Regions from separate parts of the Planococcus kocurii genome, predicted to be linked through region 2. Evidence: a T-box and tRNA genes for the amino acid it is inferred to sense, from the RefSeq annotation. Region 2 holds a T-box; the other holds one or more tRNA genes.
The links. A T-box is a leader RNA that pairs with one kind of tRNA and senses whether it is charged. The one in region 2 lies ahead of AUO94_RS01835 (valine--tRNA ligase), so its partner is inferred to be a tRNA-Val.
Positions count from the first base shown of each region.

Region 1 (15,214 bases), 980 kb from region 2:
CAGTCATTCCTCGTTCAAATTTACCAGACACGATCCGTACAAAAGCAATTCGGTCGCGGTGAGCAGGATTCATATTGGCTTGGATTTTAAAGATAAATCCTGAAAACGGCATGTCCACTGGATCAACTATTTCCTCTTGTTGCGTAATACGCGGCTGCGGAGAAGGAGCAAATTGCAAATAGGTTTCCAAAAACGTTTGCACACCAAAGTTAGCCAATGCACTACCGAAGAATACTGGCGTCAATTCACCTTTTTTTACACGATCAATCGAAAAGTCATTACCGGCTTCATCCAGTAACTCAATATCGTCCATTGCCTGTGTATAATAAGAAGTTTTTTTCATTTCATGTTCTTCGATCATTTTGCCGTTTTCATCAAGTTCAAGAAAACGATCTCCTGCTGAACGAAACGGTTCAATGCGTTTGTTAAAACGGTCATAAATTCCAAGAAATTCTTTCCCCATACCGATTGGCCAATTCATGGCATAAGATTGAATGCCAAGTACTTCTTCAAGTTCTTCCATTAATTCTAGTGGCTCTTTCCCTTGACGATCCATTTTGTTGATAAAGGTGAAAATTGGAATGCCACGCATTTTGCAGACTTTAAAAAGCTTAACAGTTTGCGCTTCAATTCCTTTGGCAACATCAATAATCATGACTGCACTATCAACAGCCATCAATGTACGGTACGTATCTTCACTGAAATCTTGGTGTCCTGGTGTGTCAAGAATATTGACACGATGTCCGGCATAATCAAATTGCATAACGGAAGAAGTTACAGAAATGCCACGTTGCTTTTCAATTTCCATCCAATCGGATGTTGCGAACTTGCCGCTTTTCTTTCCTTTAACTGTTCCCGCATCACGAATAGCTCCACCGAATAATAACAGTTTTTCGGTTAAGGTCGTTTTACCGGCATCCGGGTGGGAAATGATAGCGAAAGTTCTTCTATTTTGAATTTCATTCGTTAATTGGTCTGACATGTTTATACGCTCCTTTAATCTACTCTCTTCATCTTAGAGAACGAACCTGAAAAAAACAAGGAATTTTAACGTCTACAGAAAAAAGAAGCCGTTAGAGGCTCCTTTTCCACTAAAACTTCTTCAATGCTTCTTGTATCGCGATTTCTTTATCACTGTGTGGGTATTTGGTGTTGCCGATAATTTGATAATCTTCATGCCCTTTTCCAGCAAGAATGATAATGTCGCCACTCTCTGCTTGCTGAACAGCATGCTTAACTGCTTCTGCACGGTCACCGATACAAGCAAACTGCTCATGTGTCATGCCACTTTTCAGGTCTTCTAAAATACTGTCATACGTTTCATCGCGTGGGTCATCTGTTGTCAAGACCACATAATCAGCAACCGATGCTTTTTCAGCCATAATCGGACGTTTAGTCTTGTCACGATTCCCACCCGTTCCAACAAGAAAAATAATGCGATTCTTTTTAAAATCTTGAACGGCTTCAATTGCTTTTTCAATCGCATCAGGTGTATGCGCATAATCAATAAAAATCGATACAGGTGCTTCAACTTCCACTTTTTGCATGCGACCTTCTACCGGCGCAATTGCCGCAATTGCTTGTAAGATTTCATCTAACTTATAGCCTTCTGCGTATAAAGCGGCAATCGCAGCTAACGCATTAGAAACATTAAATTCACCGAGCAGTTTCATCGCTACCGGAAACTGGCCTGCAGGACAATGCAAGGTGAACGTAGTCCCTGTATGCGCCAATTGAATATCTTTTGCTCGGAATTGTGCATCATTTTGAATGCCATATGTGTACACCGGATGAGGCGTCATTTTTGCTATTTCACTAGACCACGGATCGTCCGCATTTAAGATGGCTTGCTTTTGATTGGCTACATCCTGGCCAAGCTGTGAAAATAATAACGCTTTGGCATGACCGTATTCTTCCATGGTTCCGTGAAAATCTAAATGATCGTGTGTCAAATTAGTAAAGATAGCCGTATCAAACTCTACACCAGCTAAACGACCCAAAATTAAACCGTGCGACGAAACTTCCATCGTCATGTGCGAACAATCTTCATCACGCGCACGCGCAATCATCTGTTGTGTCGTCAATGCATCATTTGTCGTATTAGCTGATGGATGCAATTGGCCATTCAAGTTAAAGCCGATCGTCCCCGTCATTGCCGATTTCTCGCCTAATTCCATTAGCATCGAATGCAGAATACCAGCCACACTCGTTTTGCCATTGGTTCCGGTAACTCCAATCATGTGAAGAAGCTTAGAAGGATAATCGTAAAATTTAGCAGCTAGAAGTCCCAATGTTCGTGACGTACTTTCGACAAGGATCACTGTTGCATTATCAATTGTTAAAGGTTTTTCTGCTACAATGACTGCTGCTCCTTGGTCTGCCGCTTGTTGGGCAAAATCATGGCCATCTACTGTATAGCCAGTGATGCAAACAAAAATTGAATCTTTTTTAATATCACGTGAATCTATAGTTAAATGCTCAATGCGATCAGGCAAGGCACCTTTAATCTGCTTATACGGAATGGCTGTAAGTAACTCTTTGCTGTTCATGAAAACACTCTCCTAACTCTTAAGAAACCATTGAAGACAGCACGTATGCATAAAGCAATTCTGCTGCCGCTTGTAATGAATCTGTATGCGTACGTTCATATGAATGGGAAGCTTCAATTCCAGGACCAAACAAAGCATGCTTCACATCATGTCCTGCACTAATGGCAGCTGACGCGTCTGATCCATAATAAGGATAAATATCCACTTTATAATCGATTGCATTGGTTTGCGCCAAAGAAATTAAATGGCGTGTCAGTCCATAATGGTAAGGACCACTTGAGTCTTTTGCACAAATGGAAACCGTGTACTCATCCGACTCTTGGCCGTCTCCAATAGCTCCCATATCAACAGCGATATATTCCTGTGTTTCTTTCGGAATGCTGGAGTTTCCACCGTAACCGATTTCTTCATTGTTTGAAATATAAAAATGCGTTGTATAGGGCAGCTGCTCTCCCGTTTCACTAAAATGTTTTACCAATTGAAGCAGTAGCGCGGTGCTTGCCTTGTCATCTAAATGACGAGATTTAATATAACCTGACGCTGTCGCTTCAAATCTTGGTTGAAAAGAAACAAAATCTCCTACTTCAATTCCTAAGTTCTTCACTTGTTCTTTCGAAAAGGCTTTTTCATCTAGACGCACTTCCATATTGTCTGCACTACGTTCTGCTGTACCGGCATCTTTATAAACATGCACAGTCGTTTGATGTAAAAGGATTGTTCCAGAAACTGTTGAACCGTCCGCTTTATGTACGAGGCAATTTTCACCTTCAATTGCATTGAATTTAAAACCGCCAACTAACGATAGCTTTAAACGACCGCTCGACTTGATTTCTTTCACCATAGCTCCAAGCGTATCGACATGCGCTGTCAGCAAACGGTGCTGCTGTTGATTCTTTCCTGGGATCGTCGCAATGACTGCTCCCTTATGAGTCGTCTCATACTCCACATTCCACTGTGTCAATGCAGTACGAATTTTTGACATAACATCCATGGTGTATCCAGATGGACTTGGAATTTCCACTAATTCTTTTAACAAATCGATTGTTTCGTTTTGGTTCCATTGATAAGTCATCTCTACCACTCCTCGGTTCTTTAATCATATCAAAATCAATGATGTTCGCACAGTCCCGTCTTATAGTATTATAGTATTAGTTAGCTACAAAAATTAGCTAGACGCGTCATTTTAGTCACAATATACCCAATTAGGACTGTACTCACTATTCATAACTTTCTAAGTAGGACTGATATCATTTTAAAGCAAAACGCTGAGGTGACTTATGGAAAGCAAGATTATCAATCGCAAAAGAAGCCAATTGTTCATTCATGTACTCGGATTTTTAAGTATTTTCCATTTTTTGCTCAATCAATTAATAGAAACAAATACAGCAGTGGTTTCTCCGCTTTTCGGAATTTCCAGTTATTTTTTGTTTCTTTTGGCTATGGCTAAAATGAAAGAACGCACCTTGCAGTATGCCATTCTTTTTGCTATGAATCTGTACATCTTCATTTTGAACGTTGAATCTTTGTCTCCTATTACACTTATTTATTTTGTCGTACCAATTATTATTTCTGCTTTGTACAATGATACCAAACTTATTCTTATCCTCGGCTTAGCAACTGCCATTGAATTCACACTCCTATCAACACTGTTTGACCGCTTTGATACTGGAAATCCTTTTTCTTACACACAATTATCCATCGTTATTTTTATACTATCGATATTATCGATTACCTTGCTTCATAGTATTTACTTTAGTCGCTATTGGAAGCAGCTAGAGCTAACTAATGCATCGATGGAAAAAGCTTTGTTATCCAAAGAAGGTTACTTACAGTTATTTTTTGAGACAGCCAAAGATGCTATCGCTGTTTTCGATCCAAACAATAAAATCATCGCAGTCAATCCTGCTTTTGAAAAATTGTACGGTTGGACCTCTGAAGAATGCATAGGAAACACCTTGCCACTTTATCCACAGGACATGAAAGAAGACGTCGAGAGACGCACATTGGATGTTCAGCAAGGAAAAAGTTACTCTCTCTTAGAAACAGTAGATCTTCGAAAAGATGGCAGCCGCTTTCACGCGTTAATCACCTTGTCACCTATTTTTGACCATTCCCAAAAAGTAGTAGCGACATCCATCATTTCTCGCGACATCAGCTACCAAAAAGAATCCGACAAACTGATTTTACAATCTGAAAAACTCAAGCTTGCAGGCGAAATTGCAGCTGGTGTCGCTCATGAAATTAGAAATCCCATGACCGTCATCTCTGGCTTTATCCAAATGATGCATCGCGATCCGAAGCATCTTTTTCCGGAATATACCGAACTGATTCAATCCGAATTAGACCGGATCAACTTGATCATTAGTGAGTTTTTAGTGCTTGCCAAACCACAAGCCGTCACACAAAAAAAATTTAGTATCCAGCAAGCATTGGAAGATATTCTTACCTTGTTCGATTCTGAACTTAATCTGAACGGCATTGAATTAAAAAAAGAATGGCAAGAAGACTTCCAAGTCAACGGCGAAGAACATCATTTAAAACAAGTTTTTATTAATTTATTGAAAAACGCAGTCGAGTCAATGGAACAGCCAGGAAAAATACGAATAACAATCACTTCTGAAAAACATAATAAGTTTTCCATCAGCTTCGAAGATTCAGGTATCGGAATTTCCGAAAAAGATTTAGACGGTATTTTCGAACCTTTTTATACGACCAAAGCTAGCGGTACGGGACTAGGGTTATTGGTTTCTCAAAAGATTATACGAGAACATAACGGCACTCTCACCATATCGAGTACGGCCGGACTAGGGACAGTCGCCAAAATCATTTTGCCCGCTTATTAAAGAAAGTGGCACTCGTTAAATTTCCCTCAGTCTTATTGCATGCCAAATAATAGGATTTCTTTTAAAGACATAATTTAAAAGACGAAGGGGCGAAATCAACTGATTTCGCCCCTTCGTCTTTTGTGTTTTTATTTAGTTTTGATTAATCGCGGTCGTCGTCATCATCCTCTTCATCTGAAGCAAGGTTTAGAATAGAGCCGTCTTTAGCATTAACATCAACTTCATGTTCTATGCGTCCATCTTGAACTTCAACCTCGTAGTAAGCAGGATTTTCTTCTGCTTTTAGCTCAAACCCTTCGAAAGTTCCATTCACTGTAGCTAACGCCGCTTTAATCGCTTCGTCAGAACTGATAAATTCTCCCGCTGTAGCTGTCTGAGATTTTTCAGCGTTGTCTTTTTCTCGCTTCTGCTCAAGTACTTCACCCGTATAAGCATCAAATTCAATGTCGTATTCGTAGCCATCAAAATCAATTTCTACTTCGTAATTGGCTCTTTTATCGTCTGTATCCAATTCAATATCCATAATGCGACCATTTGCCAGTTCAAGCGCTTTCGCTGAAATTTCTTCTGTGCTCATCATTTTTTCAGTTGCGATTTCTTGTACGTCATCAGTCACTTTGCCATTAACAGCTGCTGTTTCCGAATTGGCTAATACAACGCCTCCAAAAGCTAAAACCCCGACTGCTACTGGAATATACACTAATTTCTTCATGTAATTTCTCCTCCTCATTTGTTGTTACTCTTACAATAACCTCTTCTTCTGAGTAGAAGATTAAGGCAAGATGAGAAACTGATGAGAAATGAATGCAGATTCGTTCAAGTCAATTGTCCCATTCGACTGTCATTGTATCGCCACGAACTGCATGAATTTGAATTGTCGCTTCTTGATCCGTTTTGTCATTCTCAATTTCAATCAAGTAATAGCCACCATCTTCGGTCTCCACGAATTCATCGTCTTGAACTTCTCCTGACAATGTTTTTTTAGCCAGTCTAATCGCTTCGTTGCGTGTAATAATCCGCTCGAGATCTGGTTCTTCTGACGGAACTACTTGAACCGGCTCTTCACTGATTGTTAATACTTCCCCTGTTGCAGCAGATAGCACCAAAGTCGAGACTTGCGTTTCTTCCTCGACTTTAACGGTGTACTCGTTTCGATCTTTGTTGTAGGTGTTACTCCCAATTATTCCTTCAACTTTCTCTAAAGCAATCTTTTCTGCCTGTTGTTCGGTTAATTTTTTAGCTTTTTCCGTTTTTTTTAGTAGGTTCATGCTTTCTACTTGGCCGTTTTGTCGGTTTACTAGAGCAAGATAGCGTCCATCTGTCCGTTGGAATTCGACTTGGTAATCTTCTCCAGAGGCTGTAGTTTGTTCAATACTTCCTCCGTACAAGCTAATTACCGTTTCCTCGGCCTGCTCTTCTGAAATTTCAGGAGAAGTGCGTGGAAACAGCAGAAAGGCTATTACTGACCCACCAAGTAAAATCGTCGCTAAGGTCATCAAAATCCACTTTCGCATCATCATCCCTCCTGTTTCAAGTGTACATCAGCAACATTAGAATTCTCTGAGAAAGTAATGGTTACTGTCGTACCCAACTGCTCGATGCTCTCTAGACTAATTTCAATCTTCAATGAATCAGCCAGTTGTTTTGCCAATGATAGACCTAACCCAAATCCCCCAGTTTCTCGGTTCCTTGCTTTATCTACACGATAAAATCGTTCAAAGACAAAAGGCACTGCATCTTTTGGAATGCCGATTCCTGTATCACGAATCTGAATAACGGTGTCTCCATTTTTTTGAGCGATTACCTCAATTTTATTAGCGCTATACTTTCTGGCATTGTCCAGCAAAATATAGAGAAGCTGCTTGAACTTCGAGACATCGGTAACGACCGGTAGTGACTGTTCAGCTGTAATCAACTCGAACTCACGATCATAAGATGTGTTCATGGCCGTAACGGTTTGCGCCAGTATATCGACAACGTTTACAGTGATCCATTCCATTTGTGATTCGCTTCGGCGGGCAATATGCAGCAATTGCTCGATCAACACCTTCATCCGGTCGGTCTCTGCACGTATGGCTATCAAACTTTCCTCCGCAATTTTTTCATCGTGCATGCCTTGTCGCTGGAGCAATTTGGCATAGCTACCGATTACCGTTAGCGGTGTCTTTAGTTCGTGGGAAGCATTCGAAACAAATTCTTCTTGCTTGGAATAGTTTTCTTCTAACAAGTCCATCATTTCATTGAAGGTATTGCCCATTTCAGTCAATTCATCGTGTGAATTGCTTGCTACCGGTAGTTTTTCAAAATTGCCGTTACGCTGTATGCGTGTCATGGTAGTCGTCAAATTGGTAATCGGTCGTGTAACAATTCTTCCTAGAACGACACTCGAAATAATCACGGGAATCATAGCTAGCAAAGTGACAGCAACTAAAACCAGCCGCAGCGTCTCCAAGTTTTTTGTCGTTTCCTGCATCGACTGTGCAACTGTAACTTCTGCCACTTGACCATCCGTCCAAATAATCGGTGCTTTAACATAAGCAAAGCGCTCGCCTTCCACGTTGATTGTGCCCGACAGCTCTTCTAGTTTATCGGGGAGCTTGACAGTTACCGTTGGAGATTGGATAGGTGCTAGTTGTTGACCATCAGCTGTCGTAACTTTCACAAGCCCATTAACAGGGACATAGGCACGCAGCACCGTACTTGGATCTTCCGTTTCCGTATTATTAAACTTCGCCACCAGTGCGTTCGTTTCCGTCTGAAGCTGTTCAACTTCTGTCGAATACGTCAATCGGCTAAATGAAAAATAAATAACGAAAGCCAAGATTAACAAAATCACCAGCATCAACAACGTGGAGGAAATATGAATTTTATTTTTTAGTTTCATGGCTTTGCTCCTTCAACACATAGCCCACTCCACGAACAGTTTGGATATACGTAGAACGTTCACCCAAATCTACTTTCTTCCGCAAATAGCGGATATAAACGTCGATTACATTGGTGTCTCCGTAATAATCATAGCCCCACACCGCATTCAAGACTTGTTCACGGCTAAGCACTTGTTGTGAGTTTTTAATCAAATACAGCAATAAATCAAATTCCCGTGGCGTCAATTCAATCATCCGCCCGTTACGTTTGACGTCCCGCGTACTTTCGTTCATTTCCAGCTCATGAAAACGGTGAAGCGCTGAATTTCCATTACCATTTGATAGGCGCAGACACGCACGAATTCGTGCCAGCACTTCTTCAATCTCAAACGGTTTCGTAATATAATCGTTGGCACCTAAATCCAAACCAGCCACTTTATCTTTTACATCGTCTTTAGCTGTTAGCAAAATAACCGGAATCGCCGCATCCGATATGCGGATACGCTTTAACACATCCAAGCCGTGGATTTCTGGCAACATCAAATCGAGCAACACCAAATCCCAGTTCTGCTCCCGGAACTGAATCAACCCTTCAGATCCTGTATGAGCAACGCCTGTTTCATATCCTTCAAACTTCAATTCCAATTCCAATACACGCGCAATGCTTTTTTCATCTTCAACAATTAAAATACGTTCTGCCATTGCCATCACCTCTTACTAAGTATCATATCAGATTCATGAAAAGCGCAGGCGTCCATGTAGATTCGACGGGCATAAGACAGACCAGCAGTGTGGCGCTCTTTGCCACGCAGCTGGGTTGGCTTATGACCCTAGAATCTGGGCGCCGGAGTCTGGACACTGAAAAGCGCAGGTGCCATGTAGATTCGACGGGCATAAGACAGACAGAGACGAAAAAAACGACCCGAAGGCCGCTTATTTCAGTACTGTCTTGATCCATTTTGCTTTATTTTTATAAGGAGGAAACAGTAAATTTGTCGATAGTTTAGTTGATTTCTTCAAGATGGATTTAGCGTGTGTAAAGGTTTCAAAGCTGGATTTACCATGATAGGAATTGATACCAGACGTTCCGATGCCACCAAACGGTAAATAAGAGCTACCCACATGAGAAACCGTATCGTTAATACAGCCGCCGCCAAATGGTAATTGATCTAAGAAAAATCGTGTCGCACGTTCATTTTCTGAAAACAAATACGCCGACAATGGTTTCGGCAAGTTACGGATTTGACGCAATAATAACGGCAAGTCCGTATAGCTAATAATTGGTAAAATCGGACCAAAAATCTCGTCTTCCATAGAGGGACTGTCCCAGCTAACATTATTTAGAAGGACCGGTTCGATATACAAGTCATTGCGATCCGTATTGCCGCCATAAATAATTTGTCCCGCTTCTTTGCGAATAATTTCAGTCAATCGATCAAAATGTTGAGTGTTGACGATCCGCCCAAAATCAGGACTCTGTTGTGCATCTTTGCCGTAAAAGCCTTTTATTGTTTTCGTTAAAATTTTCAGGAATTCTTCTTTAACCGATTCGTGTACACAAATATAATCAGGTGCCACACATGTCTGACCGGTATTCATCAGTTTCCCCCAAGCAATTCGTTTTGCAGCAAGTTCCAGGTTCGCTGTTTGGTCGACAATCGCCGGGCTTTTGCCTCCAAGTTCTAAGGTAATCGGCGTTAAGCGCTCCGATGCAGCTTTCATGATGACTTTTCCGACATTCACACTGCCGGTAAAGAAAATATAATCAAATGAGGCATGAATTAATGCGGTTACTTCTTCACGTTCGCCTTCGACTGCGCGAACATAGTAAGAAGGAAATGCTTCTTCAATAATAGTACCAATTACTTTTGCCACGTGAGGTGTTGCTTCTGAAGGCTTGACTATCGCACAATTCCCACCGACAATCGCTCCAATTAATGGCTCCATAACCAATTGGAATGGATAATTGAAAGGCCCAATGATTAACACAGAGCCGTATGGTTCACGGATAACAAAGCTTTTAGCCGGCTGAAGATGAATTGGTGTCTTGACGTGTTCAGGCTTCATCCAGTCTTCTACATTTTTTGCCATGCTGCCGATGCTATCGAGTACAAAACCGACTTCTGTTGCATAAGCTTCAAATTCACTTTTTCCTAAATCTTTTTTCAAAGCATCGATAATTTCTTTTTCATGAGATTGGATCACACTTTTTAAGCGGTACAATTGTTCGATTCGAAAATCCGCTGGTTTCGTGTCACCTGTATAAAAGTAAGCACGTTGTTCTTCTATCATGCGTTCCACATCAGTTGCTGTAAAATTCATTGTCCAACCTCCTCTAAGTTTCTTCAGTATAGCAATTTTGGCATTGCATAAGCGAAGTTAATGACCTTAAGTTCTTTACCCAAAAGGATTATAGAAAAAACAAAGAGTTATTCCATCAGTAAATGGTCGATATAGCGTTGAACAATTAATCCTTCTTCGAAATTAACCAATAAAGTAGACTGGTTATTCATTTCTTCAAACAGCGACGGGACTTCTTCAAATTCTTCAATCAATTGACGGTCTTCTCCGTACCTTGATTTATAAAGGGTTGTCCAATTTTCTAGAGTCAGCACGCCCTGTTCTCCATACACTTTAAACTGCAATAATTCTTTTTGACCAATATTGCTAATACCTGTTAGTAAAAAAGGAATTTTTGCTTCGGTAAGTCCGTGTGCAATGAGTCCAGTTTCGCATTTATCCGCTTGTTCTGGATAGGTAATATGATGAGATGTAAACGACAATGCTCCAAAGAGACGATGCATTAATTGAAAATAATGAGGGAACACTTCACGAACAAATCCACCTTGGCTCCTTGAACCAATCCACGGATTTTGTTGCCATAACCTCGGCCAGTCTGGGAAAAAAGTTTGAAGTTCGATTCGGACAATTTTTCCGATATCGCCTTCCTTAATGCGTTTGGCCATTTCACGAATTGCAGGTTTATACATTAAGGGGAAATGCATGGCAGTTTGCACTCGGTTATTTTGTACAGTTTTTACCATCGCTTTGCCACCTTCAACATTGTGGGCCAATGGTTTTTCGCACAGGATATTAATCCCTGCACTAGCTGCACGTTCAGCGATTTCTTCGTGAAAAGCGGGAGGCGTCGCAATATAAACCCAATTGATGTCTGAATGCAGCACTTCCTCCACTGATTTCGCCATAGGGATTCCGTAAGTTTCACTGATTTGCGTAAGACGCTCTGTTTGTGGATCAAAAACTATTTTTATGTCCACATGATGTTCTTGTTCCAGTTGCTTGATAATTCGTTCGCCAACAATTCCTGTTCCAATGATGCCAATTGAAATCATGCCAAATCTCTCCTTTTAATGCTTTTCAGCTTTTTTACCTTATTTGTTTATTAGTGTAACCTTTAAGGGTATAGAATAGTCAAACAATACAATTAAAACCAGAGGGGGAAATAAAATGAATGAACAGACCTATTGGTGGGAAACTATTTTTACGGGTGAATTAGAAGTTGGGGTTAATAAGGAAAAATTAGAAGGTCTCACGGAAGAATCGCTTTTGTATTACGCTGAAACAGCATCACCCGCGGAGACAACACTTTAATTGCGGAAACGGATTAGACTCTATCACTCCCGTACATAAAGGCGCCTTTTCAATTTTGATTGAAAGAGGCGTTTTATTATGCCGTTTTTTAGCGTTAACGACGGGAACGATCGACTTAGAGCCGTTATCCAATTGCCAGGTAACATAATTATTTATATACTTATGAAGAACTGAAAGTGGGGATTGTGATGAAACTAAAATTGATGCTAGTTGCTGTATTATTCCTATCGGGCTGCGGAATGTTAGAATCGACCGACACTTCTGGCACCACGGACCAAATTGATGTGGAAGTAACACAAGTTATTGATGGCGATACTATAAAAATTATATACGAAGGCGAAGAAGTGACGGTTCGCTACCTATTAATAGACACACCCGAAACCAATCATCCACGCCTCGGCAAACAACCGCTTGGTAGTGAGGCCACTGAAGAAAACAAACGTTTGATCGAATCTGGTGATGTATCGATTGAATTTGATGTCGGTGACCGCTTTGATGATTATGACCGTTTACTTGCTTACATTTATGTCGATGGTGAGAGCGTTCAAGAACAAATGCTAGCATCTGGACTGGCCAGAGTTGCTTACGTCTTTCCCCCAAACACACGTTACCTCGACGATTTTGAACAAGTAGAGCAAGTCGCCAAAGACAGCCAAATAGGCATTTGGCAATATGAAAATTATTCAACAGACCGCGGCTTTGACTCGGAAGCTTACGGACAAGAACCAACTAGCACTCCGAGCACGCCCCCTAAAGAAGCAACTACCGACTGCGATATTAAAGGCAACATAAACCGCAGTGGCAATAAAATCTACCACCTGCCAAGCGACTCTTCTTACGAGCAAACCAATCCAGAAGAATGGTTCTGTTCCGAACAAGAAGCAAAAAATGCCGGCTTTAAAGGTGTTGGACAGTAGGTTAATCGACTTGTAGCAATACAAATCGCCACATGCTACTAACCGAATGACCTAAACAGGCTTCTTTTCTTCTTTGTAAACTATTGACTTTTTCTGCTGACGAGCTATACTTATATTTGTCCTGGAAATTGAGATTCCTTAGCTCAGCTGGGAGAGCGCTACCTTGACAGGGTAGAGGTCGCTGGTTCGAGCCCAGTAGGAATCATACATGTTAATCTATCAATGGTTTGAGGCACTTTTCAAACTTCAATGGTGTAGTGGTTGGATACCGAATAAGAATCCACTACCAAAGACCGCTTCCTTATCTGATTGAAATCAGAGAGGAAGTGGTTTTTTTTATTCAAGTTTACTATGCAAGACTATAGAGATGACAAGAAGCTTCTAAACCTTTCTCTTAAATTCCTAGAAATCTATATACTAACGTTAAAAGAGCTTCATATGTTCTGTGTAGTTTAGTATTTTCTAAAATCCTATCGGATATATTAAGCATTACTTATTGTCAATCTTCCAACAAATAAATTTGATGAAATCAAAAACGACTTCTACTTAGAAGTCGTAAAATGAATATATTATAGCTTACATTTTCATCATTAATTAAAAATATGTGTAACCAAAATCTTTACTCATATTCACCGTTGATTCTTTCGATTATCTACATACTTCTACTAGAGTCCTACGGCATTCACAGCATACGTCGCATCTGCATTACTGAACCCTTCAAACTCTAATTGAGCGATCAAACCGCTCCTTGAAAAGGATGTGTATTCGAGATAATTTTTAGCCATTTTTACGGCTTGCTCTCTCCAATTCACATTAATTTTGTCCACAGCATACGTCGCATCTGCATTACTGAACCCTTCATATTCTAATTGAGCGATCAAACCGCTTCTTGAAAAGGATGTGTATTCGAGGTAATTTTCGGCCATTTTTACGGCTTGCCCTCTCCAATTCACATTAATTTTGTCCACAGCATACTTCGCATCTGCATTACTGAACCCTTCATATTCTAATTGAGCGATCAAACCGCTTCTTGAAAATGATGTGTATTCTAGATAACTTTTAGCCTTTTTTATCGCTTGTTGTTGTGACACCGTTTCGGTCTTGTCAGGTGACTTGATAAAATCAGCATTAAATGCTCTTGCCAGAAAAGCAGAAAACTGTTCTCTGTTCAAACTATTATTGGGCTTGAACGTTCCATCTTCATAGCCGCTTACGATTCCCATCGCAGCTAAATTCATAATAGAATAATATGAGCTCATCTTCTTGCCCACATCGCTAAAAGAGACGGTAGGCGTAATCGTCTTATTGAAAAAAGCTCGATTTAATATTATTGCCATTTCTGCTCTTGTTACTACTTTGTCGGGCTTGAACGTTCCATCAGGATACCCCGATATTAAAGAGTTTTCAGTAGCTTCAGCAATATAGCCACTTGCAACTTTTGAAGAGCTTACATCTGAAAAGCTTGTATTTCTTTGTTTTCCATCATAACCCATAGCTCTCCCTATCATGATTGCCGCTTGTGCTCTTGTGACATTACTTTTCGGACGAAAAGTACCGTCTGGAAAACCTGAAATTACCTCTTCGTTTATAAGGTATTGAATCTCATTATAAAAGCGATTACTTTTCTCTACATCCTTTAAATTAGTAGCTGCTAAGGATTGATTAGTAAAAATACCACTAAGCATAAGTAATAGTACAACGAACACTATAATTTTCTTCACTCATATTACCTCCTTTTTTCTTTTACTTTATCATATCCAATAGCCTATAAATATGTAAATTGTCAATTCAAGTCGAACGCGGCAAAAAATTCATGAATGCCTCAAAGGGTTTGTTGTAATTCAGTACCTTTCGTGGCACTCGATTGAACGTCAATCCACCATGACAATCGCAACCACTTCATCGATCGGTAACCTATACTTTTTCTCTGACTCCACACAAATTAGCACTCTACTTCTTACATCAATGCCTTCAATTGTTCCACGGTACTCATGGATGACACCTTCTTTCCAACTTTGAATTACCACTTCACATTGTCGCTTTAACGCAATGTCCATTTCTTCTTGAAGCAGCTGCAAATCGTCTTCCGTTAACTGTGGCTTCGGTACTTGTTCATCTTTGGCATACCATTCCCGAATCATTTCAATATGCTCGGGTAACATTAACGCAGTCCACTTGATGCGTCCGCGGTCTTTGATGTCTCCGACAACTTTTAAATACTTATTGCGTTTCATTCGGTTCGCCCCCTTATTCTTTATTGTGCCCACCGATTAATTTCGTTCGTGCGATCGCAGTACCCGCTTGTGTAGCTGATACACCGCGGTATATAGCTGAATAACCATATCTTTTACGAATCCGATCCATCGCTTCTCCAAGCTGTCTGTTTTCAAACTTTTTTTCGTCAAAGAGACTTAACTGCATCGATGACT
Region 1 is NZ_CP013661.2:2,842,112-2,857,325, reverse strand. It holds gene AUO94_RS13860 (peptide chain release factor 3) at 1-982, opposite strand, end outside; gene AUO94_RS13855 (UDP-N-acetylmuramoyl-L-alanyl-D-glutamate--2,6-diaminopimelate ligase) at 1,092-2,549, opposite strand; gene AUO94_RS13850 (M42 family metallopeptidase) at 2,569-3,621, opposite strand; gene AUO94_RS13845 (ATP-binding protein) at 3,827-5,392, shown strand; gene AUO94_RS13840 (PepSY domain-containing protein) at 5,535-6,104, opposite strand; gene AUO94_RS13835 (PepSY domain-containing protein) at 6,214-6,906, opposite strand; gene AUO94_RS13830 (HAMP domain-containing sensor histidine kinase) at 6,909-8,276, opposite strand; gene AUO94_RS13825 (response regulator transcription factor) at 8,260-8,958, opposite strand; gene AUO94_RS13820 (aldehyde dehydrogenase) at 9,190-10,578, opposite strand; gene AUO94_RS13815 (Gfo/Idh/MocA family protein) at 10,686-11,609, opposite strand; gene AUO94_RS17470 (hypothetical protein) at 11,725-11,868, shown strand; gene AUO94_RS13810 (thermonuclease family protein) at 12,057-12,785, shown strand; tRNA gene AUO94_RS13805 (tRNA-Val) at 12,918-12,990, shown strand; gene AUO94_RS17115 (S-layer homology domain-containing protein) at 13,451-14,506, opposite strand; gene AUO94_RS13795 (YolD-like family protein) at 14,657-15,019, opposite strand; gene AUO94_RS13790 (Y-family DNA polymerase) at 15,033-15,214, opposite strand, start outside.
Region 1: it encodes a tRNA-Val, which carries the amino acid that the T-box ahead of AUO94_RS01835 (valine--tRNA ligase) is inferred to sense. The anticodon was not compared.

Region 2 (15,214 bases):
TCATTTTAAGCTTTCTAAAAGAGGCGTTTTCGAATCTATATGTTAAAATGTAGAGACGGAACGCCTTTAACTATGGAGATGAAGGGGAATGGGATGGCTGATATAACAATGGCAAGGCTGCATGAAGCTATGGTTATTCTATATGCTGTCAGCCTTGTTTTTTATTTTATAGATTACTTATATAAAGAAAAGAAAGCCAGTCGGATTGCGATGACGCTGCTCGGCATTGTTTGGGCTTTGCAAACCATATTTCTAGGACTGTACATTTTCGAAACGCAACGCTTTCCAATATTGACCTTGTTTGAAGGCATTTATTTTTATGCCTGGTTGTTGGTGACGTTGTCGATTGTTCTTAGGATGTTCTACCGCTTTGATTTTGCGGTGTTTTTCATTAATGTGATTGGCTTTATTTTTATGACAATCCACACGTTTGCACCGGTTCAAATCGAGCGTTCACCGGTAGGAGAAACGCTTGTTTCGGAATTATTATTCATCCATATTAGTTTTGCCATTTTGTCCTATGTTGCTTTTTCGCTGTCGTTTGTTTTTGCGGCACTGCATATGATTTTATACAGAATGTTGAAAAAGAAAAAATGGACAAAGCAATGGGCAAATTTGCCGTCACTTGGCCAAACACAGCAATTTATGACCATTTCTATTTTGGTTGGTATTTCGCTTTTATTTGTGTCACTCGTATTGGGTCTGCAATGGGCGTATATTTCGTTGTCGGAGTTTTCATTGCTCGACATGAAGATTGTAGGATCGTTTATTTTGCTAGTGGTGTATAGCTTTATACTCTGGTGGCACCGCAAAGGCTCGTTAAACGGAATGAATTATGCGTTGGCGCATGTCTATGCATTTTTATTGTTGCTCATTAATTTCTTTTTGGGTAGCCGGTTATCTGAATTTCATTTTTGGTATTAAAGAAAGGTAGGATTTAGTTGAGAAAAATTATTGTAGGTTCAAGAAGAAGCAAGTTGGCGTTGACACAAACAAATCAGTTTATTGATAAGTTAAAAGCAGCAGGCGTACCATTTGAATTTGAAATCAAAGAAATTGTCACGAAAGGCGACCGTATCGTTGATGTGATGCTATCAAAAGTAGGTGGCAAAGGCTTATTTGTTAAAGAAATTGAACAAGCTCTTTTTGCTAAAGAAATCGATTTTGCTGTTCACAGCATGAAAGATATGCCTTCTGTATTACCTGAAGGTCTTGCAATTGGGTGTATTCCTGAACGTGAAGACCCGCGTGATGCTTATATTGCGAACGACCATGTAAAATTAATGGAATTGCCAGTTGGCGCAGTTGTTGGAACGAGTAGTTTGCGTCGCAGTTCTCAATTGTTACTAATACGTCCGGACCTTGATATTCAATGGATTCGCGGCAATATTGATACACGTCTTGCGAAATTACATGCAGGCGATTTTGACGCCATTATTTTAGCAGCGGCTGGTTTGAAACGGATGGGCTGGAAAGATGACTTAGTCACTGAATTTATGGAAGTGGACGAGTGCCTGCCAGCAATCGGACAAGGCGCATTAGGGATCGAGTGCCGTGAAGACGACAAAGAATTGATGGCTGAATTAGCGAAACTTAACGATGACAATACAGCATTAGCTGTTAACGCAGAACGTAAATTCCTTAAAGACATGGATGGCAGCTGCCAAGTTCCCATTGCAGGATATGCAACAGTGAACGAGGGAGAAATCACTTTTACTGGACTAATTTCTTCACCAGAAGCTGATCAAGTTTTCAAAGAAGTGGCGATTAGTCGCGATCCAATCGAAGCTGGCCGCATCGTAGCTGAGAAAATTAGTGCACAAGGCGGCTATGAGTTAATTCAGCGCGTCAAAGCCGAAAGCAATGTCTAAAAAAGAAAATTTGCTCGAAGGTCAAACTGTGATTTTTACAGGTTCCAGAGAACCTATAGAAGCGCTTGAACATGCACGGTCGTTTGGTGCCCAAACACGTTACTTGCCGCTTGTAGAAACGATAAGTCGGCAGTCAAAAAAACCAGATTTTGCAGGCTATGACTGGTTAATTTTTACTAGCCGTACAAGTGCTGAAGTGTTTTGTCAACTGGATGAAACCGTTAGCGCTAAAATTGCAGCAGTAGGTGATCAAACGGCTGCTGTGTTGCAACAGCATGGCCACAGCGTTGATTTTATACCGAAAGTTTTTAGTGCCGATCATTTTATCGAAGAATTCCCACCTGTTTCTGGCGTCGCCAAATGCTTGTTTATTAAAGGTCAAATGGCGAAAAACACCATCGCCTCTATGTCGATGCAAGTGGATGAGTGGGTTGTTTACGATACCATTCTCAATATCGAAAACGCTAAGTTGGTCGTTCAACTAAAAGACGTTATTATTCTTTTCGCCAGTCCTTCTGCTGTGTCGGCGTACCGACAAGCAGGTGGAGATTGGTCGAATATTCGCACCGCTGCGATTGGCCACGTTACGAAAAAGGCGATACTAAAAAGCGGCGGAACAGTAGATTACACGCCTAAAAAATATACGTATATAGAAGTTATCAATGAAATAGCGAAAGGAAGTTTGTCGAAATGAAAGAATTAAATTTTAACCGTCACCGTCGTTTGCGCGGTTCTGCTAATATCCGTTCAATGGTTCGCGAAACGAGCTTACATAAAGAGGACTTTATTTATCCGATTTTTGTTGTAGAAGGCGAAAACATTAAAACAGAAATTTCTTCAATGCCAGGCGTTTTCCATTTTTCATTGGACAAATTAGGTGAAGAATTAGATGAAGTGGTGGGCCTTGGAATTCCTTCTGTTATTCTTTTTGGCGTACCGAACGAAAAAGATGCGGTTGGCACACAAGCTTATCACGACCATGGCATCACTCAAGAAGCCATCCGTTTTGCGAAAAATCGTCATCCTGAGTTAGTCGTTATTGCAGATACCTGTCTGTGTCAATATACCGATCATGGCCATTGTGGCGTAATCGAAAATGGTGTGATTTTAAATGACGAATCACTAGATTTACTAGCACGCACTGCGGTTTCTCAAGCAAAAGCTGGAGCTGACATTATTGCACCATCAAATATGATGGACGGTTTTGTTGCTGCAATTCGCTACGGACTTGACCAAGCGGGATTCGAAAACACACCCATTATGTCGTACGGTGTTAAATATTCGTCTGCTTATTACGGACCTTTCCGTGAAGCGGCTCACAGTACACCGCAATTTGGGGATCGTAAAACGTACCAAATGGATCCAGCAAACCGCATGGAAGCGTTACGTGAAGCAACTTCTGATATTCAAGAAGGTGCAGATTTCATGATTGTTAAGCCAGCTTTGTCGTACTTAGACATTATCCGTGAAGTTCGCGATAATTTTGATGTACCGATTGTCGCTTATAACGTATCGGGTGAATACGCGATGGTCAAAGCGGCTGCCGCAAATGGCTGGATTGATGAAAAGAAAATCGTTTTAGAAACTTTATTGAGTATGAAACGCGCGGGAGCAGATATCGTTATGACTTATCACGCGAAAGACGCAGCACGCTGGTTGGAGGGAAAAGAATGACATACGAAAAATCATTAGCCGCATTTACTGAAGCAAAATCTTTAATGCCAGGTGGCGTTAATAGCCCAGTCCGTGCCTTTAAATCGGTCAATATGGATCCGATTTTCATGAAGTCGGGCAGCGGTGCCACAATTACAGATATTGACGGCAATTCGTATATTGACTACGTTTTGTCGTACGGCCCATTAATTTTAGGCCATGCTGAACCAGCAGTAGTCAACGCAATTCAAGAAACAGCAGCGCTTGGAACGTCATTCGGTGCGCCAACTGAACTTGAAAATACGATGGCGAAACTAGTTATGGAACGCGTTCCATCGATTGAAATGATTCGTATGGTATCTTCTGGAACAGAAGCAACGATGAGTGCATTGCGTGTAGCACGTGGCTATACGGGCCGCGATAAAATTTTGAAATTCGAAGGCTGCTACCACGGTCACGGCGACAGTCTATTAATCAAAGCAGGTTCAGGTGTCGCAACTTTAGGTTTGCCAGATTCACCAGGTGTACCTGAATCAGTTGCTAAAAATACCATTACAGTGCCATTTAATGACTTAGAAAGCGTTCGTATGGCTTTCCAAGAATACGGCAGTGAACTAGCGGCAGTTATCGTAGAACCGGTTGCTGGAAACATGGGCGTGGTTCCGCCAAACGAAGGCTTCTTAATGGAGCTGCGCAACTTAACGCACGAAAACGGCACGCTTCTTATTTTTGACGAAGTCATGACCGGATTCCGTGTTGGCTATCATTGTGCACAAGGTCATTACGGCGTTACACCCGACATGACGTGTCTCGGTAAAGTAATCGGCGGCGGTTTACCAGTCGGTGCATTCGGTGGTAAGCGTGAAATTATGCAGCAAGTCGCACCAAGTGGTTCTATTTATCAAGCAGGCACACTCTCTGGAAATCCACTCGCAATGCGCGCAGGCTTTGAAACGTTGTCTCGCTTAACAGAAGAAAGCTACAACACTTTTATCGAACGCGGCGACCAGCTTGAAAAAGGATTCCGAGAAGCTGCAACCAAATACAACATCCCGCACACAGTCAACCGTGCAGGATCGATGATTGGTTTTTTCTTCACAAACGAAAACGTGGTCGACTTTGCAACAGCGAAAACTTCAGATACCGATTTGTTCGCTGACTATTACCGTTTAATGGCGGCAGAAGGTATTTACTTGCCGCCGTCTCAATTTGAAGGCATGTTCCTATCGACTGCCCACACGGAAGAGCATATCGCAAAAACCGTAGAAGCATTCCATAACGTATTTGCTAAATTGGCACGCTAAAAATAGACAGGGCTATCCTGAAAGGTCATAAAAATGACCCTTTGGGATAGCCCTTTTTTTAGAATGATTTTGATCTGTTTAGGTAGTCGCTTTTATCTCAATAGTTAGTAGTGAAAAATTAGCAAGATATAGAAAATCGGCATTGCTGTTCCAAAGCTCGCTCCAAGTTATTCATCTCGTCTCACATTGTTACGCTCAAAACGACCGAAGCAACATAAAAAAGCAAAGCTACCTTAAAAATCTATATTTATTTGTTAAACAAAGTAAGAAAACAACATCAACTACCTACCCCACACGACCGAAGCGATGTATAGAACCTAAGAAAAACGATTATCCCAGTTCAATGCAACCTTACTTAGCGACGGCGCGTGCACCACCGCGGCCGAGCGTCTCCAGAACTTTACACCCTCTACTCCCACATAAAATAGGTGCACTTATGCAACCACCACTCCCTAGCTGAGGCGCGTCGCGGGCTAGGCGAAGCAAAAAGACCGGTGAACTTCCGGGCTTATTGCGAGAGCCATGCCCAAAGCGACCGAAGCGGCATAAGAAAGCGAAGCTACTTTATCGAACTTGCACCCCCACATCAATCTTCATTCACTAGGCGAAGTAACAAAACAACACCAACTACCCACCCTACACCACCAAAGCCATGTCCATTGACTAAGCAAGGAGCGAGCACGGGCTAGGCGAAGCAAAAAGACCGGTGAACTTCCGGGCTTATTGCGGGAGCCATGCCCAAAGCGACCGAAGCGGCATAAGAAAGTGAGGCTACCTTATTTACATCACACTACAAAGCCGAAATTCATTCGTTAAGCGAAGTGAGAAAACAACACCAACTATCTACCCACACTACCAAAGCTATGTCCATTGACTAAGCGAGGCGCGTCCAAGGGCTAGGCGAAGCAAAAAGACCGGTGAACTTCCGGGCTTATTGCGGGAGCCATGCCCAAAGCGACCGAAGCGGCATAAGAAAGCGAAGCTGCCTAACTTACCTCATACCAAAAAATCTATATTTATTTGTTAAGCGAAGTGAGAAAACAACACCAACTACCTACCCTACACCACCAAAGCCATGTCCATTAACTAAGCAAGGAGCGATCACGGGCTAGGCGAAGCAAAAAGACCGGCGCACTTCCGGGCTTATTGCGAGAGCCATGCCCAAAGCGACTGAAGCGACATAAGAAAGCAGAAATAACTACCACCTCAATCAAACCTTACAAAATAAACTTGACGCTAAAACCAAGTATTGAGTACAATAAGAGTAATTAGATATTCATGCGTTGAAGAGGATAGTAAATTGTACGTTGCATTTCAGAGAGAAAACCAATTGGTGAGAGGTTTTCATGAGCGTCCAGTTGAATGTCACCTCCGAGCAGTTGCCGTGAAACGAGTAGCGGGAACCGGACTGAACATCCGTTATGAAACTTGAGAGCCAGGTGTGCAAGTGGACCTGTGTATAAAGGTGGTACCGCGAAAAACTCCTTCGTCCTTTACAGACGACGGGAGTTTTTTGCGTTCTACCAGAAATTAAAGGAGGAATTCCAATGACTGAACAAATGTCCACCAAGTACGATCCACAATCGATTGAAAAAGGGCGTTACGATTGGTGGGTCAACAACAAATTCTTCGAAGCAAAACCTGAAAGCGGCAAAACGCCGTATACCATTGTGATTCCACCACCAAACGTTACCGGCAAGTTGCACTTAGGCCACGCGTGGGATACCACATTACAAGACATCATGACACGCATGAAACGCATGCAAGGCTTTGATGCGTTATGGTTACCAGGAATGGACCATGCCGGTATTGCGACGCAAGCCAAAGTGGAAGGCAAGCTGAAAGAAGAAGGACGTTCACGCTATGACTTAGGACGCGAAGCGTTTCTTGAAGAATCATGGAAATGGAAAGATCAATACGCAGGGCACATTCGCGAGCAATGGGCAAAACTAGGGCTAGGTCTTGATTATTCGCGTGAGCGTTTTACATTAGATGACGGCTTATCAAAAGCAGTAAGAGAAGTATTTGTTAAGCTGTATGAGAAAAAACTCATTTACCGCGGCAAATACATCATCAACTGGGACCCGAACACAAAAACGGCGATTTCCGACATTGAAGTTATTTACAAAGACGTACAAGGTGCGTTTTATCATATGCGTTACCCACTTGCAGATGGTAGTGGTCATATTGAAATCGCCACGACACGTCCCGAAACAATGCTTGGCGATACAGCCGTTGCCGTTCACCCGAAAGACGAGCGTTACCAGCACTTGATCGGCAAGAAAGTAATTTTGCCAATTATTGGCCGAGAAATTGAAATTGTAGCGGATAATTACGTGGATAGAGAATTTGGAAGTGGTGCTGTAAAAATTACACCGGCTCACGACCCGAATGACTTTGAAATTGGAAACCGTCATCATTTAGAACGCGTACTAGTTATGCATGAAGACGGTTCGATGAACGAAAACGCTGGCAAGTATGAAGGACTGGATCGTTTTGAATGTCGGAAGCAAATTGTCAAAGATCTGCAAGACCTGGATGTGTTATTTAAAATTGAAGAGCATTTGCATTCAGTAGGCCATTCTGAGCGTAGCGGAGCAGTGGTTGAGCCTTACCTATCAACACAATGGTTTGTCGATATGAAACCACTTGCTGCTGCTTCAGTTGAGGCACAAAAAAACGATGCGGGTGTTAACTTTGTGCCGGATCGTTTTGAGAAAACCTATTTGCACTGGATGGAAAATATTCGCGACTGGTGTATTTCGCGCCAACTTTGGTGGGGACATCAAATTCCAGCTTGGTATCATAACGAAACAGGCGAAATCTATGTAGGTCACGAAGCACCGGCAGACGCTGAAAACTGGACACAAGACGAAGACGTATTAGACACGTGGTTCTCATCTGCTTTATGGCCGTTCTCGACACTTGGCTGGCCAGAAGAAAACGATGATCTTAGCCGTTACTACCCGACGGACGTATTGGTGACAGGCTACGACATCATTAACTTTTGGGTGTCACGGATGATTTTCCAAGCTTTAGAATTCACGGGTGAAAAACCGTTTAAAGATGTCTTGATTCACGGACTTGTGCGCGATGCTGAAGGGCGTAAAATGTCCAAATCACTCGGCAACGGCGTTGACCCGATGGACGTTATTTCTGAGTACGGAGCCGATTCGCTGCGTTATTTCCTCGCAACAGCTTCGTCTCCAGGACAAGATCTTCGGTACGCAAACGACAAAGTCGAGTCCGTTTGGAACTTTGCCAATAAAATCTGGAATGCGTCTCGTTTTGCGTTGATGAACATGGAAGGCATGACGTACGACCAAATCGACTTGTCAGGCAAAAAGTCCGTTGCGGATTCATGGATTCTGACGCGTTTGAATGAAACCATCGAACAAGTAACGGAACTTGCAGAACGCTATGAATTTGGCGAAGTAGGCCGTTCACTTTACAACTTTATATGGGATGATTTCTGTGACTGGTATATCGAAATGTCGAAATTGCCATTATACGGTGAGGACGAAAGAGCGAAGAAAATGACGCGTTCAGTTCTTGCTTACGTACTCGACAACACGATGCGTTTATTGCACCCGTTCATGCCATTTATTACAGAAGAAATTTGGCAGAACTTGCCGCATGAAGGTGAATCGATTACCATTGCGGCGTGGCCGACAGTGGATAACTCATTAACAGACCAAAGTCAGTCTTCAAGCATGAAGCTGTTAATGGATGTGATTCGTTCTGTACGTACGATCCGTGCAGAAGTACAGTCGCCAATGAGCAAAAAAGTGCCGTTGACGATTTCGGCAAAAGACGCCAATACGCATGCCGTGCTAGAAGCAAATGCCGCGTATATCGAACGTTTCTGTAACCCGGAAACCTTAACGATCGGCGAAAACATGGTAGCTCCTGAAAAATCGATGTCTGCAGTAGTATCCGGTGCTGAATTGTTTATGCCACTTGAAGGCTTGATCGACATAGATGCAGAACTTGCACGTCTCGGTAAAGAACGTGAAAAATGGGCAAAAGAAGTCAAACTCGTGAGCGGCAAATTGTCGAACGAACGTTTTGTGTCTAAAGCGCCAGAAGCAGTTGTCGCCGAAGAACGTGCGAAACAAGCCGATTACCTAGAAAAACACGCAACAGTTGAAAAACGTATCGAAGAATTAAAGAACTTGTAAAACGAAAAAAAACGTTTTCCCAATGGGAGAGCGGTTTTTTGTGGTTAACAAGCTAATAAATTAGACTTAGGAATGGACATTTTGGCATAGCTCTCGCTTCGCTTAGCCCCTGAACACGCCAACGCTAAGAAATTCACTAAATCAGAAATGTCGAATTTTTTCGGTGTTTACATAAAAATAAAGCAGACTCCGGCAGAATATTCAGAGGTAAAAATAGTTCAACTTAACTAGAAATCATTTCGGTCGATCTTCCCGCCCAAACGGTGCATGTTGTTCCAGTGTTCGCAGGTATTCTACTAACAATTCAGCGATGTTTTCTTCGTGTGTTTTATAAAATGACCGGGCCCCAACAGGATCTTCGATTTCATTGAACAGGTGCTGACCGTCTTCTAATAGCAAAAAATCGATTCCGACATAGTCGCTTTTTAAAGCGCGGGCAATACGTAAGACATCCTTTTCTTGAGCGGCAGTGAGGATGTATTTCTCAACAGTACCACCGAGAGAATAGTTCACTTTAAAAGAGTCTTTAGAGCAGCGTTTGACAGCACCAACGACTTTATTGCCGATTACATAAGCACGGACGTCCGCTTGATGCTGAATGACCGGCTGGAAAATCAGTGGCGAAGAGGTAACGGGCATGTCTTGAACGGCTTGGAGCAGCCAAACTTCGGAACCTCCGTGCCCGTCTGCGGTTTTTGCCACACACGGAAATTCAGTTGCTGTTTGGTAGCTAGGAATAACAGGCACTCCAAGGAATAGAAACAATTGATAACTTTGCCATTTGTCATTGGCAATACGGTTGACTTCGGCACGATTTACCAGTCGAACCTGTTGGTCTTCTAGAAATCGTGCAGCTTGCGGGCGCCGCGCACGAAACACCACGGTTTCACTTTTAACGGTTTCCGCGAGTAGCTGGAGTCCGTTTGAACTCCAATCGTCCCACTGGATCAAACGAACATCACCAAAACGCTGCAGTTCTTCTATAAATTCGTGGTTGCGTTTTGCGTCCGCTGTTTCATAGAGAAGTTTCATGCTAAGTCCTCCACTATATAGGCAATCATGGCGTCCGCGACATTAATGCCTGTGACATTTAAAATATTGCGAATGTGCGCGGCGGCATTGACTTCGCATACTAATGGCTGATCGTTGTCACCAAACAACAAATCGACTCCAGCAAAGGTGGCACCAACGGCATCAGCAGCTTCCAACGCTAGTTTTTCTTGAACGGCAGTTAGTTGGATTGGCGACGCCACACCGCCATTTGTTATATTCGCGCGGAAATCTGTTTCAGAATGACGATACATCGCTGCCACAATTTGATCTCCTACAATATTAACGCGAATGTCGCGACCGCGGCTCGATGCGATAAATTCCTGGAATACAAAATCGACACCTCGTAGGCTATCGACTTTTTCGTAAAATTGCGCTTCGGTTTCAATTAAATAGACTTTCATGCCAAAAGAGCCGTGACCTTCTTTAATGATCATCGGCAAGTTCAACTGATTAATAATTTTCTCGAAATAACCAGATTCCATTATGGAGAAGTTCGGATAAACTTTTGGGGCAACAATCGTCCGTGGCATGGGCAAATCGTGCGCTGCTAGTTGGACATATTGAGTCGCTTTGTTGTCGCATAAATCAATCACTGCGGGGTCGTTGTAAACGGGCACCCCTCGACTTTTTAAAAAGTAGCCAAGTAAGATATCTTTATCCAATAACACGGCAAAATCGGGTATACTTAAATTGACTGATAAATCCATTACAACCTCAAAATTTTTCATAATTTTTACATCTATGCCGGCTCTTTCTGCTGCCTCGGCAACCAGCCTAGCTTGGTCTTCAAACTTATCGGAAACTAAACTTCCGTTATAAATAATCCAACAACTTGTCATATCCATTCCACCTTCGGGCTAATATCCTACTTAAAAAGTGTATCATGTTTACTAAGAAAAGAGGCTCTTTATGATCATCGGACTAGAACAATACAAAACAAAATGGAACATACAGACAGACTCAGCCATTCACCCTGGATTAGAGGCCATCACGTCTGCTCTGGAGGAATTAGGCAATCCACATAAAGCAGGCAAGTTTGTTCATCTGGCTGGAACAAATGGCAAAGGATCCACCGCAACGTTTCTGTCAGCGATCTTACAAGCACACGAACACAGTGTCGGTAACTTTTACTCGCCTTGCATTGAAAATCTTCATGATCAAATTCAAATCGATGGAAAACCGGTTAGTTCAGATGAACTTGATCTGGTGATGAAACAGTTAAGTATGGTAACAACACCATTAACGGATTTTGAACTGTTAACAGCCGCCGCATTTATGATTTTTCGAAATCATGCACTTGACTTTACCATTATTGAAGCAGGAATGGGGGGAGGATTGGATAGCACAAATGTGATCCATCCGGAAATTGCGATCATCCCATCCATCTCTATGGACCACACAAACTTTCTTGGTACTACAATAGAAGAAATCGCTTGGCATAAAGCAGGAATTATTAAAAAGTGGAAACCTGTCGTAGTGGGTAAACTGACACATGAAGCATTGGAAATCGTTCAAGCCACTGCGAACGATTTGCATGCTGAAGTAATCCAACCACAAGAGTTAGCTACTGTTCAACTAAAACTTAAAGGACCGCATCAGTTAGTAAATGCTAGTTTGGCATTAGAAGCTGCGAGAGAACTGCTTGGCGCTGGGTTTAGCGAACAAAAAGCTCTACAAAGCTTATCGTTCGCACATATCGCTTACCGGTTTGAAGAAGTTTTTCCTGAAGTTTTTTTTGACGGTGCCCACAATAAAGCGAGCGCCGAAGCCTTAGTTGAGACGATCAAACAACTGTTTCCGAATCGTCCGATTCACATTGTTATGGGAGTACTGAAAGGGAAAGACTACGCGAGTGTGTTGCGTCAATTAGAAACGGTTAGCGATCATTTTACCTTTGTTGACTTTGATGACAGCAGAGCGTTACCCGCAGAAATATTATTTTCAGAAAACTCTAGTAAAAGGAAGACAATTCTAAATTGGTATGATATATTACCTGTACATGATAATGAAGAAGTGACTATAGTCACTGGTTCGATTTACCTGCTTACTGTTCTTAGAAATTCTACTTCTCCATTTTTTCAATGTTATCAGTCATAAGCATAGGTTAAATAATAGATAACTGCATAAGGAAGGGAAGGATGTTATGGCCGGTAACAATAAACGGAAAAAAATTCTTTGGATCCTGTGGGTCTTGTTGGTGCCGGTAAGTTTAATCATCGCTTATCAGTTGTTCCCACCGACCATAGAGGATCCTTGGAACTTGTTTGCTTATGTGTTGTTTTTTGTATTAATGAGTTTGATGCCGATGAATATTAACGGGGCGTCGACTTTTTTAGTGCAATGGGTGACAGTTGCACTGTTCTTAAAGTATGGAATTTTTATTGAAATACTGGTTTCACAATTGACCATGCTCATAGTTTTGTATCGCAGTCGGACAGATGAGGAGCAGTCGCTAAGAATTCCTTTTAACTCCATGATGTTTTTAGCTGTTTCGCTCATTGCTGGCTTAACATATATAGCAGTAGGGGGTGAGTTTAATTCGCTCAACCTGACAACTGTTATTACTTTCGGCCTGATCTTCCAAGTAGCTTCCGTATTGAGCAATCAAATCATTTATTACTTATATGATTATACGACAGGCAATCGCAGCAAGTTCTTTTCGATAGACGCCATATGGGACTTCGCTTTAATGCTGCTGGTTTTTCCGTATGCTATTGCGTTGTATCTATTCGAAGCCTATATTGGAGTCGCCGCACTGGTCTTACTAGGAGTACCGTTTTTGACAATGACTGTGATCATGAAAATGTACAACAATTCAGAGCAAATTAATGTTGACTTGAAAAAAGCAGGCGTAATCGGTCATCAACTCGCTGCGCGTTTAGAGACAGACGAAATACTCGACTTATTTGTGGCACAAGTCGCCAAAATGTTTAAAGTTGAATACACTTATGTCATCGATTACCGTGACGAGTTGCAGCAATTTTTGCGAATCTATGAAAACGATCAATTTGAGCCGCGTAACATTGCTCCAGTCCCTTACAAAAAGGGAGTCGCGGGACAAGCCATTCTGACCGGCGAATCTTCTATCTACAATGAAAAAGCAGATTGGAAAAAATGGGTGACAGGCAATTTTCCAGCAGATACAGAAAGCATCATGGCGACACCTATCGCACGGAACAACAAAATAGAAGGGGTGCTCGTACTGGCATCTAAAAAGAAATACGCCTTCGCCAAGCATCAACTGCAAATTTTAGAAATCCTCAGTACGTATTTTGCCGTGTCACTGGAAAAAGCCGGCTATATGCAAAAAGTTATCGCCAAAAGCGAACGCTGTGGCTTAACCAAATTGTATAATTACCGCTATCTAGATGAAAGCTTAGAAAGCTGCATAAAAGAACTAAACGAGGGGCGATTGGACCAGTTGTCCTTAGTGATGATGGACATCGATCACTTCAAGAGCATTAACGATCGTTATGGACACCAAAGCGGCAATGATATTCTCGTGCAACTAGCGGACATACTAAGAGAAGAGATTGGCGACGAAGGAACGATTGCTCGTTACGGCGGCGAAGAATTCGTCGTATTGCTTCAAAATTACAGCAAAGAGCTCGCTATGTTACTTGCTGAAAACTTGCGTAAGCGCATTGAAAATCATGACTTTCTAATTGAAAATGATTTAGGAGCAGATCGTGAGCAACAAATTGTCCACATTACGATGAGCATGGGTGTATCAACTGCACCTGACGATAGCGATGAAGGAATGACGCTCATTCGAAACGCGGACAGGGCGTTGTATATTGGCGCAAAGCAGGCAGGACGGAATAAGGTTGCGGCGTATGTAAAATAAAAAGAGTTAGCAAGAGGCAACTGCCTTTTTGCTAACTCTTTTTAATAGGACCTTTCTTTTTCGGTAGGTGGGTCAACTGAGTAAATAACAGGTTCTTGCTGTTTTAAGTCTGAATAAGTCGAAATAATTTCTAAGTCGTATACAACTTGGAGACGAGAATTACGCTTACTTTGTTCTTCGACACCCTCAAAATAATCACTTCTACCTGGAATTTTGTAAGATCCGCTGAAAGGATCGTCTTTTGCTCGTCCACGTATGGCGTTAAGAACAATTTTTCTTGCTGAAATGCCACCATCAATTTTCATGTTAGAACCAACTCCAAACATTTCAAAATCCTTTTCGGAGTAAAAGAATCCTTTGATATAACTTGGCTCATCATAATTGACGGAGTTATTGGAAATTTTTATATTGCCTTTCGAGAGAACAATTAAAGAACCTTGCTTTTTATTTGTTAAGATTTTTCCATTCATTCTGGAATGAGAGATGTTTACAGAACCATTGACATAGATTAAAGCATTGCTTCGTAAATCTGCACCTTGGATATTAAGATCTCCATTTACATATATCGGGCCATCTAAGGTTACTGAAGAGTATCTATCAACATCATAAGACGTGCTATTGTTTCCGATTGACAGGTCTCCGTTGACATATAGCCCATTTGTAAACTTAGTATCTGTTCCGGCCATAACGACATTTCCCTTTGTTGAAAATTGCTTGAATGTATTAGTACCTGTAACAGTATAAGTACCAGTTTCGACATAGTAATATTTTTCTTCACTTCTCTTGCATTCACCCTTATTTTTCCCAGAAGTATAATACTCGATGCATTCATCTTGACTATAACGAAAGACTGGAAAAATTTTTGATGTTGTATATGTTTGATTATTAATTATTCTATTTGAACCTGTATATAAACTGGTTACACCACTCCCATTTATTGTATATTCAAAGTTTTGCTTTTGCTCTGTAATTGCTATTGGACTTTGAACTGGCTCTCTTGACACCAAGGTTGGAGCATAACCAGATCTAAACAAATCTGAAATATTGGTTCTCAAATTGTAAGGAGAAGTAGCAAAGTTTGATCTTGCAATATGGCTTGTATAGCTGGAAGTTGTATTAAAAGTATAAGGATTTTTTCCTAAAAATAACCTTGCTGTTTTTGCTCCCTCGAGTGGCAGAGTAGAAGGAGCTAAGCTTGGAATCCAACGGTCTCCTCCTAAAAGTGCGTATCCATTGGTACTAGTTACAATATTGCCATCAACTTTTAAGTCTCCTTTAATCTCGACGCCACCGTGCATCAAAAGA
Region 2 is NZ_CP013661.2:352,864-368,077, reverse strand. It holds gene hemA (glutamyl-tRNA reductase) at 1-9, shown strand, start outside; gene AUO94_RS01860 (cytochrome C assembly family protein) at 94-924, shown strand; gene hemC (hydroxymethylbilane synthase) at 942-1,871, shown strand; gene AUO94_RS01850 (uroporphyrinogen-III synthase) at 1,864-2,565, shown strand; gene hemB (porphobilinogen synthase) at 2,562-3,545, shown strand; gene hemL (glutamate-1-semialdehyde 2,1-aminomutase) at 3,542-4,828, shown strand; T-box leader at 6,103-6,325, shown strand; gene AUO94_RS01835 (valine--tRNA ligase) at 6,376-9,009, shown strand; gene AUO94_RS01830 (ATP-grasp domain-containing protein) at 9,244-10,041, opposite strand; gene AUO94_RS01825 (ATP-grasp domain-containing protein) at 10,038-10,901, opposite strand; gene AUO94_RS01820 (bifunctional folylpolyglutamate synthase/dihydrofolate synthase) at 10,972-12,159, shown strand; gene AUO94_RS01815 (sensor domain-containing diguanylate cyclase) at 12,206-13,909, shown strand; gene AUO94_RS01810 (hypothetical protein) at 13,951-15,214, opposite strand, start outside.